DNA from 2 places in the Salmonella sp. GDC200615 genome. Region 2 is predicted to be linked to the other one. Evidence: riboswitches for the same ligand, from Rfam matches in the RefSeq annotation. Region 2 holds a riboswitch; the other holds the start of a gene.

What was found. A riboswitch is a leader RNA that binds a small molecule or an ion and turns the genes downstream of it on or off. The one in region 2 is predicted to bind thiamine pyrophosphate.
Region 1: it holds a riboswitch for thiamine pyrophosphate, as region 2 does, so the genes downstream of both, thiB (thiamine ABC transporter substrate binding subunit) here and thiM (hydroxyethylthiazole kinase) in region 2, are expected to answer to the same signal.

Annotation. Positions count from the first base shown of each region.
Region 1 covers NZ_CP192247.1:998,497-1,004,365, forward strand. Annotated here, with positions in the region: gene thiP (thiamine/thiamine pyrophosphate ABC transporter permease ThiP) at 1-677, opposite strand, end outside; gene thiB (thiamine ABC transporter substrate binding subunit) at 653-1,636, opposite strand; TPP riboswitch at 1,668-1,767, opposite strand; gene sgrR (HTH-type transcriptional regulator SgrR) at 1,814-3,472, opposite strand; gene sgrT (glucose uptake inhibitor SgrT) at 3,565-3,687, shown strand; gene ACQ29O_RS04720 (DUF5339 family protein) at 4,006-4,287, shown strand; gene leuD (3-isopropylmalate dehydratase small subunit) at 4,341-4,946, opposite strand; gene leuC (3-isopropylmalate dehydratase large subunit) at 4,957-5,869, opposite strand, start outside.
Region 2 covers NZ_CP192247.1:1,668,140-1,674,008, reverse strand. Annotated here, with positions in the region: gene ACQ29O_RS07775 (nucleoside permease) at 1-27, shown strand, start outside; gene ACQ29O_RS07770 (ADP-ribosylglycohydrolase family protein) at 24-1,028, shown strand; gene ACQ29O_RS07765 (PfkB family carbohydrate kinase) at 1,025-1,990, shown strand; gene ACQ29O_RS07760 (GntR family transcriptional regulator) at 1,964-2,710, opposite strand; gene thiD (bifunctional hydroxymethylpyrimidine kinase/phosphomethylpyrimidine kinase) at 2,746-3,546, opposite strand; gene thiM (hydroxyethylthiazole kinase) at 3,533-4,330, opposite strand; TPP riboswitch at 4,362-4,458, opposite strand; gene rcnB (Ni(II)/Co(II) efflux transporter accessory subunit RcnB) at 4,740-5,054, shown strand; partial or broken gene ACQ29O_RS07740 (fimbrial protein) at 5,098-5,869, opposite strand, start outside.

The DNA of each region.
Region 1 (5,869 bases), 670 kb from region 2:
ATAGTGGTGGCCTGCGGGCCGCCGCCGAGCGACAGAACCGTTGCGAAACTGGCGAAGCAGAGCATAAAAATCAGCGCCGCGACGGGCGGAATTTGGCGGCGCAGCCACGGCCATTCGACAAAACGGAAAAAATGCCAGCCGCGCATACCGAGCTGGGCGGCGAGCTGGCGCTGCTCGCCGGGAATGCTTTCCAAAGATTGCAGCAACAAACGGCTCGCCATTGGCAGGTTAAAAAAGACGTGCGCCAGTAAAATGCCCTGCAAGCCGTAGGGGGAGAATGTCCACTGAAGCCCCAGCATCTGCCACAGCGAGGCCAGCCAGCCCTGACGGCCATACACGCTAAGAATACCGAACACGGCAACCAGTACCGGCAGAATCAGCGTCATGGCGCACAGACGCAGCAGCGCCAGACGTCCAGGAAAACGGCGTCGATAAAGCGCGCGGGCGAGAAAAACCGCCGGGACCACAGACAGCACTGCGGACAGAAACGCCTGCCAGAATGAGAAGCGCACCACATGCCACAGGTAGCTATCCCGCCAGATTGTCGACCACGCGCCCGACGGCGCGTTCAGCCAAAGCGCCAGAAAGGCCGCCAGCGAGACGGTTATCATCAGCGCGGCGGCGCACAGCCCCGGAATCAGCCAGCCGGGAATTAACGGCTGACGGCGCGTTGCCATTCGCTAATCCATGCCTGGCGTTGTGCTGCCACTTGTTGCGGCGTGAATTCCAGCGTTGTGGCGGGTTTGGCCAATGATTCAAACCCTGCTGGTAAGGAGACGTCCGCTACCGGGTACATCCAGTTGCCGGTGGGTATGGCGTTCTGAAACGCCGGAGAAACCATAAATTTGAGGAATTTCTCCGCCAGTTCCGGCTGCTTACTGGCGACGGTACGCGCCGCGACTTCTACCTGTAAGTAATGGCCTTCGCTGAAGTTCGCGGCGGCGTAATTGTCCTTCTTCTCTTCAATAATGTGATACGCCGGAGAGGTGGTGTAACTGAGCACCAAATCGCTTTCACCTTTCAGAAATAAGCCGTAGGCCTCGCTCCAGCCTTTCGTCACCGTCACCGTTTTGGCCGCCAGTTTTTGCCAGGCCTGCGGCGCGTTATCGCCATAGACTTTGCGCATCCACAGTAACAGCCCCAGCCCTGGCGTACTGGTACGCGGGTCCTGATAAATTACCCGCCATTTTTGATCGCTCTCGACCAGTTCTTTCAGGCTTTTCGGCGGATTTTTCAGCTTGCTTTTATCGTAGACAAAGGCGAAATAGCCGTAATCGAACGGCACAAATGTGTCGTTTTTCCAGCCGCCGGGCACCTTGACCGCCTCATTCGCCACGCCGCTTTTGGCAAAGAGTTTAGTTTGCGTGGCCGCTTCCAGCAGATTATTGTCCAGCCCCAACACCACATCGGCTTTGCTGTTCTTCCCCTCCATCCGCAGGCGGTTGAGCAGCGAAACGCCATCCTCCAGCGCCACCAGTTTCAGCTCGCAGTTGCAATCGGCTTCAAACGCTTTTTTCACCGCCGGGCCTGGCCCCCAGTCGGCGGCGAACGAGTCGTAGGTATAGACGGTGAGAACGGGTTTGGCGAAAGCAGGCGCCGCGCACAGGAGTAAAAGCGGAAGATATTTTTTTAACACTTTGCACCTCAGTTAAAGAGTGGCAAAGGACTTGAGAGGTAGCCTCAAATCCCTTCGCCGGCATTATCCGGATCAGGTTCGACGGGTATTTTCTCAGCGCGCGCATGAGCGCGGCACCCCGTTGAGTTCGGCGTTAGTGTAGTGATTTTGTTGCCGGGCAGCAATCAAGAGCTGGCGTTAAGGATCTGGCGGCGCAAACCACGCCGATTTAAAATCAAACCAGCCGAGGGTATTCATGCGCAGCCCGCGCATACTGCGTTGTCCCTGGATAATCAGCCAGTGGTGGATCAACGGCACAATCGCTTTGTTGGCCAGCAGTTGCTGGCACCAGTTCGCCAGGTTCATCTCGCCAGCGCGCCACTGCGCGGCGTCGTCCTGCCAGTCGCGCGGAATGCAGTTCTGCAAGAGCGGTACTTCGCACAAGTGCGCGAACAGCGAGAAATCCAGCGGCAGCGTAAAGTTAGCGCTATTGAGCCAGATATCGCTTTCGATGTCGCCGGCGTGCCATTGATCGTAGTCGATCTCCTGAATATGCAGATGCACCTGATGTTCAGCCAGAAGCGCGCTCATGATACGGGCGATAACCCGGTGCTCAATGTGTTCGCGATAGAAGGTCAGCGTGAGGGTTTCCAGCCCGGCGGGTTTTTCGCCCGGGCCTGGACGGGCGTGATGCCAGCGCGGTAAAAGCCCATAGGCCGGGAACCAGAGCTGCTGTAGCGGTTCATCGGCATGATAGAGTAAATTGGTGGGGGAGAGGACGTGGCTTACCCATTCTCTGACCTGCAGATGCGCGCCGCGCGGCGTTCTGGCGTCGAATAGCAGGTAATAGCACCCCTCTTCCAGTCGGCTTTCTATCGCTTTTTCACCGCCTTGTATCGGCCCTTCCAGCATCAAGCCGCAGGCCGGTTCTTCACTGATATCCGGCAGTACCCAGACATTCACTTCGTCTATCAACGCCCGATAGCCGAAGTAATCATCAAAGGCGAGTATCTTGAGCTGGTTTGGCGTATTACGCCGCACGGCATAAGGCCCGGTGCCGATAGGGTGGCTGGCGAAATTAGCCAGCGTTTCCCACTCCCGCGGCAAAATCATCGCCGGGACCTGGCCCAGCAGCCACGGCAACCAGCGATCCGGCTGGGAAAGATGAATATCCAGCGTCCACGCGGTAGGGGAGTCTATCTTTGTGATGTGCGAGTAAAGCGGAAGCGTATTGATACGCGTCAGCGAGGTGATGACATCTTCCATCTCCAGCTCGCGGCCATGATGAAAATGAATGCCGGGGCGCAGGTAGAAGCGCCACAGTAAAGGGGAAATTTGCTGCCAGTGGTGCGCAATGTCCGCTTCCAGTTCCCCGTTTTCCTCATTTACCCGCGTGAGCGAACTGAAAATTTGCCGGGCAATATGAGTTTCCGAGCGACGTAATGCGGTTCCCGGCAGGAGATTGTGCATCGGACGATAGTAAAGAACCCGCAGAATATGCCGCCCCTGGCGGAAGCTGCGTCCCAGATGGGAAATCAGCATTTGCCTGACAGCGCTTTTATCGCCGACCAGTTGTACCAGTTGATCGATTCGATCTTGTTCCAGCAGGTCTTCCGCCCGCTGCTGTTGCAGCGCCAGTCCGGTATACAGGAACGTCAGACGCGAACGCTTTCCGCGTCCAACCTCAGCTTCCCATGTTAGCCAACCGCGCGCCTGCATCGTATTTAGCAGCGTACGCATATGGCGACGCGAACAGTTCAGCAGATCCGCCAGCTCATTAAGCGTGGTGTCTTGCGTTTTACCGTCACAACATTGCCAGAGACGGATAAATTGTTGTTGCAGGCGACCTGAGGGCATAAAAGGGGAACTCCGATGAAAAACTCAGCAATTTTATTATCCCTATATTAGGCCAATAATATCTTTCGATGAAGCAAGAGGAAGAGGTCACTATGCGCCAGTTCTGGTTGAGATATTTTGCCGCGACGGAAAAAACGTCCTGGCTGGCTTGCCTGAGCGCGCCGCAGCGCTTAAAAATGCTAGCGGAACTGATGCAGTGGGAGGCGACCGATTGAAGCCAATTGCAGACATCATGTGTGACTGAGTATTGGTGTAGGCGATAGCCTAAAATCACCCGCCAGCAGATAATATCTGCTGGCTTTTTTTATTTCGGCTGTTTCTGGATGACGACGATGGGACGGCGTCTCAACGGGATTTATACGGCGGTTTCTGTGGTCACGCAGGTGATGACCGGGCGAGTAAAAGACGTGTAATGTTGCGTGACAAGCGCCATTTTGCATGGTACTGAAACAGACTTTTTTTATTTTTATCATCGCTAATCTTATACGCGTTATCGCATGGTGCTTTAACGTGTTTAGTACAAAGGAATGATAATGAAAAAGGTTTTTTTGCTTGCAGCGCTTTTTGCTATGTCCAATTCCTCTTTCGCGGCAATGGCTGAAAGTTGTCAGCAATATTTTAATGATATTGATGCCCTGGTTGAGCAGGCTGCAGCAACGAGTGAACAGGCAAAACAGCAATTTGACGCGATGAAGCCTCAACTCGAAGCGTCAAAAAAACAGTTGGAAACTGTAGCTGCATCTGACCAGGATGCTGCGTGTAAGCAGGCTCTGGCGTCAATGGTTCAGATTAAACAGGCTCTGGGATTAAAATAAGATAGATACCAGCAATAAGCGATGAGTATCGCTTATTGCTGGTCGTTTTGGTATCAACGCATAAACTCAGGCTGCTTGTCTTCGTACTCGGCAATCGCGTCTTCGTGCTGCAGCGTCAGCCCAATGCTGTCCAGACCGTTCAACATGCAGTGGCGGCGGAAGTCGTCGATTTTAAAGCTGTAGGTCTTATCGCCTGCTTTCACCACCTGTGCTTCCAGATCCACTTCAAATTTAATGCCCGGATTGGCTTTCACCAGAGCAAACAGCTCATCGACCTGTGCGTCGCTCAGGGTTACCGGCAGCAGTTGGTTGTTAAAGCTGTTGCCGTAGAAGATGTCGGCGAAGCTTGGCGCGATCACCACTTTAAAGCCGTAATCGGTCAACGCCCACGGCGCGTGTTCGCGTGACGAGCCGCAGCCAAAGTTTTCCCGCGCCAACAGAATCGACGCGCCTTGATATTCCGGAAAGTTCAACACGAATTCCGGATTTGGCTGTTGGCCCTTTTCGTCCAGGAAGCGCCAGTCGTTAAACAGATGGGCGCCAAAACCGGTGCGCGTAACCTTCTGCAAAAACTGTTTAGGGATAATTGCATCGGTATCGACGTTGGCGGCATCCAGTGGGACAACCAGGCCGGTATGCTGGGTAAATTTCTCTGCCATGGTAGTTTCCTTATTTGATGCTGCGAATGTCGGCGAAGTGGCCGGTAACGGCGGCAGCGGCGGCCATCGCCGGGCTGACTAAATGCGTGCGACCCCCGCGGCCCTGACGGCCTTCAAAGTTACGGTTGCTGGTGGAGGCGCAGCGCTCGCCCGGGTTCAGGCGGTCATTATTCATGGCCAGGCACATGGAACAGCCCGGTAAGCGCCATTCAAATCCTGCTTCGATAAAGATCTTGTCCAGACCTTCCGCTTCCGCCTGCGCTTTCACCGGACCTGAACCCGGCACCACCAGCGCCTGCACGCCAGGCGCAACTTTGCGCCCTTTGGCGACTTCCGCCGCCGCGCGCAAATCTTCAATACGCGAATTGGTACAAGAGCCGATAAAGACTTTATCAATAGCAACGTCCGTTAACGGTACGCCCGGCTGTAAGCCCATATAAGCCAGCGCTTTTTCGGCGCTGGCGCGCTCAACCGGATCGCTAAAAGAGGCGGGATCGGGGATGATGTCGGTGACGGAAATCACCTGGCCCGGATTCGTGCCCCAGGTCACCTGCGGCGCGATCTCTTCTGCTCGCAGGGTGACGACAGTATCAAAGGTCGCGCCGTCATCGGTTTTCAGCGTTTTCCAGTACTCGACGGCTTCGTCAAAATCGCGGCCCTTCGGCGCGTGCAAACGCCCTTTTACGTAGTTAAAAGTGGTTTCATCCGGGGCGACCAGACCGGCTTTGGCGCCCATCTCAATCGCCATATTGCACAGCGTCATGCGGCCTTCCATACTCAGCGCGCGGATCGCGTCGCCGCAAAATTCAACCACGTGCCCGGTGCCGCCGGCGCTGCCGGTTTTACCGATGATCGCCAGCACGATGTCTTTGGCGGTAATGCCCGGCGCGGCGTTGCCCGTGACTTCAATCTTCATGGTTTTA
Region 2 (5,869 bases):
GCGTTGACACAAGAGGAAGTAAAATGAAAGCAGAACGTATTCTCGGTGCTCTTTACGGGCAAGCGTTAGGGGATGCGATGGGAATGCCCTCTGAGCTGTGGCCGAGAACGCGCGTCAAAGCGCATTTCGGCTGGATTGACCGCTTTCTGCCCGGGCCAAAAGAGAATAATGCCGCCTGCTATTTTAACCGCGCGGAGTTTACGGATGATACCGCAATGGCGCTCTGCCTGGCCGACGCGCTACTCGAATGCGAAGGCAACATTGATCCCGAGATTATTGGGCGTAACATCCTCGCCTGGGCGGAACGCTTTGATGCGTTCAATAAAAATGTACTCGGCCCGACGTCAAAAATTGCGCTGAATGCGATTCGCGACGGCAAACCCATCGCGGCGCTGGAAAATAACGGCGTGACTAACGGCGCGGCCATGCGCGTTTCGCCGTTGGGCTGCCTGTTGCCGCCAACTAACCTGACAGCCTTTATAGCAGAAGTAGCGTTAGCCTCCAGCCCGACGCATAAATCCGATCTGGCGGTGGCTGGCGCCGTGGTTGTCGCCTGGGCCGTCTCGCGAGCGGTTAACGGCGACACGTGGCAAAGTATTGCCGACTCGCTCCCCGCCATCGCCCATCAGGCGCAGACAGCGCGTATTACCACGTTTAGCGCCTCGCTATCGGCACGTCTGGAACTGGCGCTAAACATTGTCCGCCACGCCGACGGCGTCGAATCTGCCAGCGAACAGCTCTATCAGATCATCGGCGCGGGAACCAGCACCATTGAATCGGTTCCCTGCGCTATCGCCATGGTGGAGCTGGCGAATACCGATCCTAACCGCTGTGCCGTGCTGTGCGCTAACCTCGGCGGCGATACCGACACTATCGGCGCGATGGCTACCACCATTTGCGGCGCGTTGCACGGGGTAAGCGCCATTAACCCCCAGTTAAAGCAAACGCTGGACAAGGTTAATCAGCTGGATTTTGCGCGCTATGCCGTTGCGCTGGCGAGCTATCGTCAACGGCGGGAGGCACTATGAACGGCGCACGGTTGCTGACATTATTACCGACCCTGCATACCCGGCGTCCGCTCACCGTTATCGGCGCGGCAGTGATCGATATCATTGCCGACGCCTGGACGTTGCCGCGTCGCGGAGGCGATATTGAACTGCAACAACAGAGCGTCAATGTCGGCGGCTGTGCGCTGAATATTGCCGTGGCGTTGAAACGACTGGGGATTGACGCCAGCAATGCGCTGCCGCTGGGCCAGGGCGTGTGGGCGGAGAGGATTCGCCGCCGTCTGGCAAAAGAGGGATTATCCAGCGTGATTGACGCGGTTGAAGGAGATAACGGCTGGTGTCTGGCGTTAGTCGAACCGGATGGCGAACGCACGTTTATGTCTTTTAGCGGCGTGGAAAACCAGTGGAATGCGGACTGGCTGTCGCAGCTCAGGACACCGCGGGGCAGTCTTGTCTACCTGTCCGGCTATCAACTGGCCTCGTCCTGTGGCGAGCCACTGATCCAGTGGCTGGAAACCGTCGACGATGTAACGCCTTTTATCGATTTTGGCCCGCGAATCGGTGATATTACAGACGATGCAATGGCGCGCATTATGGCCTGCCGGCCCATCGTATCCCTCAATCGCCAGGAAGCCATCATCGCCGCGGAACGCGCCGGGCTTGCGACCGATACCCGCACTTTCGGCGAAGCATGGGTAAAACGCTTTTCCGCGCCGCTGGTGGTGCGCCACGATAAAGACGGAGCGTGGTATTTTAGCGCGCAATCTTCCGGCGTTGTGCCAGCGTTTCCGGCAACCGTGGTGGATACCATCGGCGCAGGCGACAGCCATGCTGGCGGCGTGCTGGCAGGACTGGCGTCAGGCTGGTCGCTCGCGGATGCCGTACTGCTGGGAAATGCGGTGGCGAGCTGGGTGGTCGGGCATCGCGGCGGCGACTGCGCGCCCACGCGCGAGGCGCTACTCCTCGCACACAAAAACGTATAGGTCGCTACGACAATAACTGATGCTGTATTCAATAGGCCGCTGCTGCTGATCGAGCGCCACCTGCTTAATCACCAGCACCGGCACTTTACCATCCATTTGAATATGCGACTGAAACTCATCATCCGGCATCCGGGCGCTGACGCGGGATCGGGTACGCTGAGGGTAAATGTGCTGGCGACGAAAATAGTCATACAGCGAAATGCCAATCGCGTCGACATCATGAATCAGATGCGCGGGCACCCAGGACTCTTCAATCGATACCGCGTCCTCATCAACATAACGAATGCGTTTGAGTAAAAAGACGTCGCTGCCTGCGGGGATCGCCAGATGCTGCGCGACCTCATCCGGACAACTTACCACGCGTTTGTTAACCCATAGCGTATCCGGTTTTTTGCCGCGCAAGACAACCTGCTGAGAAAATCCCCGCGCCTCTTTCAGGGAATATTCAAAGATATTATTGATTTGCGTACCGTAGCCGCGGGCGCGCGTGACGACCCCCTCTTCTTCCAGCGCCTGCATCGCTTTTCGTACCGTGATGCGCGAGACGCCGGTAAGCTGGCTGAGATCGCGTTCGCCAGGCAAAATATTACCGTGCTCAAGAATACCGCTGCGCACGGCATCCTTTACCGTCTGGGCGAATTTCATGTATAGCGGCGTATTATCCGCCGCTGAAATTCGTTCATTCAGTTGCGCGATGAGCCGGGTATGCGCTTGTTCCATTTATCTTTCCTGACGACGGGTCTGTAGGCAGTATACTACCACCACGCGTGGAAATGATGTACCGGACCAATGCCCTTCCCCACTTCCAGCGTGTCCGCCTGCGCCAGCGCCGCCGAAAGCCATGCCTTCGCCTCGTTTACCGTCTCTCCCCAACAGCGATGCCGGGGCCGTAACGCCGCCAGCGCCGCCGACAGCGTACAGCCCGTCCCATGCGTATTTTTGGTGTTCACACGCGGCGCGCTAAAACGTTGCTCGCCCTCACGGGTAAAGAGCCAGTCCGGGCTTTGCGCATCCTCTAAATGCCCGCCTTTCATCAATACCGCTTCACACCCCATCGCCAGTAACGCCCGCCCCTGCGCCAGCATCTCCTGTTCCGTACGTGCATGGGGCGCATCCAGCAACGCTGCGGCTTCCGGCAAATTAGGCGTAATCAGCGATACCTGTGGCAACAGCCGGACGCGTAATGTTTCTATCGCAGAGGGCGAGAGCAGCGGATCGCCGCTTTTCGCCAGCATCACCGTATCCAGCACCACATTACGTACATGATGACGCTGTAGTCGCTCCGCCACGGCCTCGACAATATCGGTTTCCGCCAGCATGCCGATTTTTGTGGTATCAATGCGCACATCGCTGAACACGGAATCAAGTTGAGCGGCGACAAAGTCCGGCTCTATCCGGTACACCGACTGTACGCCACAGGTATTTTGCGCCACCAGCGCGGTGATGACCGAACAGCCATATGCGCCCAGCGCGGAAAAGGTCTTGAGATCCGCCTGGATACCGGCCCCGCCGCTGGGATCGGTGCCGGCAATCGTCAGCGCGTTAATTCGTTGCATTGGCCGCCTCCACATCCAGATGATAGAGCGCATCAAGAAAAGCCGGGATGAAGCTACCAGGTCCTTCGCTACGCTCTGCCGCAGCCTGTCCAGCCAGTTTCATCCAGCAGCAGGCCAACGCGACATTGTCCAGCGCGGCGCCCGGTAACGCGCAACTGGCGGCGACGACCGCCGACAACGCGCAGCCGGTGCCTACAATGCGAGTCATTAACGGATCGCCGCCGGGAATGCTCAGCGTGCGCTGACCATTAGTGACGTAATCTATCTCTCCGGTAACCACAACGATGCAGTCTATCTGACGCGCCAGCGCCTGCGCCGCAGGCAGTGCGGCCAACGCCGCCTCGGTGGTATCTACGCCACGTCCGCCCAGCGCCATGCCGGATAACGCCAGGATTTCCGAGGCGTTGCCGCGTATTGCCGCCGGGCGCAGGGACAAGAGATCCAGGCAAAATCGCCGACGAAATTCCAGCGCGCCCACCGCGACAGGATCAAGCGTCCACGGCGTTTTGGCATCATAAGCGCTTTCTACCGCCGCACGCATCGCGTCAGCGCGTGAGGCAGTTAATGTTCCGACATTAATCAGCAAGGCGTTGGCGATGGCGGCAAACGGTCTGGCCTCGACAGGATCAATCACCATGGCGGGTGAAGCGCCCAGCGCCAGCAACGTATTGGCGGTAAACGTTTGTACGACGTCATTCGTCATACAGTGCGTAAGCGGGGAGAGCGCGCGAAAGTGTTTTAACGTATGCGCCGCAAGCGTGCGGCAGTGCAGGTCAGGCTGCATGGTTCAGCTCCTGCCCGCGTGAAGAAGGGACACGAGCAGTGTCAGACTTCCCTACGCTGGCATTATCCAGATCAGGTGGTACGGGTATTTCTCAGCCTTCACAAAGAAGGGCACCCCGAGTCGTCAAGCCCCACCGTGTTAAGCGGGGTTTCGCTATTAAGCATACTGTCTGCGCCAGACAATGTAAATTTACAGCCAGCCGCGGACGATAATTTCAGCGTTATCAGATAGTTCTCAAAACCTATTCGGTTCTGGCAAACTTGCTGGCGGATATGTTGCTGCACGACGCTTTCGTTTACACTTTTTACGAAAAGGGGCGTGAGATAACAAAATAGCGCTTGTCAGATACGCCACCAGCAGAAATGATACACACGATGTTAACTGACCCGCATATGTGGAGGGTAAAAATATGAAAAGTAAGTTGCTGCCTTGCGCGCTGTTGCTTGCAACCAGTTTTGCATGGGCCGCCCCCGCGACAACGGGCATTGATCAATATGAGTTAAAAAGCTTTATCGCCGACTTCACCCACTTCAAGCCCGGCGATACCGTTCCGCAAATGTACCGCACCGATGAGTATAATATTAAACAGTGGAAATTACGTAATCTGCCCGCGCCAGATGCCGGTACTCACTGGACCTATATGGGCGGCGCGTATGTACTGATTAACGATACCGATGGAAAAATTATCAAAGCCTATGATGGCGAGATTTTTTATCATCGATAATGATATACGCACTCTTTCTATAAAGAGTGCGTACCGCATAAATTTAATTATAAGATACCACGATTAATGCTTTCGATTGTAATGGCCCCGCTTTAACTTTTGCAGGATCGAGAACATAATATGTGGCAAAGACAGGAATAGCTTCCACCGAATTCACTGCGCTGCCTTTGGCATAGGTTTTGAAAATACTATTTATCGCTACTCCTTTGTTTATTTTAAGCAGGCTCCGATTTGAATCTCTTAAGATAAACCCAACGCCATTATCGTTATCCGGTTTCAGGACTGCTTCATTCTCATCCCAGACTAAATCACTACGTAGATTTACCGCTATTTGCCGTGATGTCAGCATCGCATTCCGCACCTGATTTTTGCAATCCAGAATAATATCACCCTGCTTAGAAAACTCACTAACCTCTCCTTTAGCACGGAGTTTAGTCATAGGCACCGGGTCCAGTGTGATGGTGAGATTCTGGGGGGCGCAGGTAGTTTCTTTACGGTTGTAATTTATCGTTAAACTGGCTTTATAAACGCCTTTCCCATTCAGATCAGTGATAACGTTTGCAACACACTCTCTATTCCCCCAACAGCCAATATATCTTAAAATAAATACCACCCAATCGCTACTGCTCCATTGATTCTTTGCACCCGACATCACCGTTATATTATCTATCGTAACCGAGTACCCCCCCTGGCAGACACAGTCACCGCCTCCAGTGAGTTTATTTCTGAAATCGTTATCTTATAGGGGGCTTCAATTACACCGTTTTGATTGCGCATATTTATCGCACTACTGCTCTGCCATTCAACTTTTAACT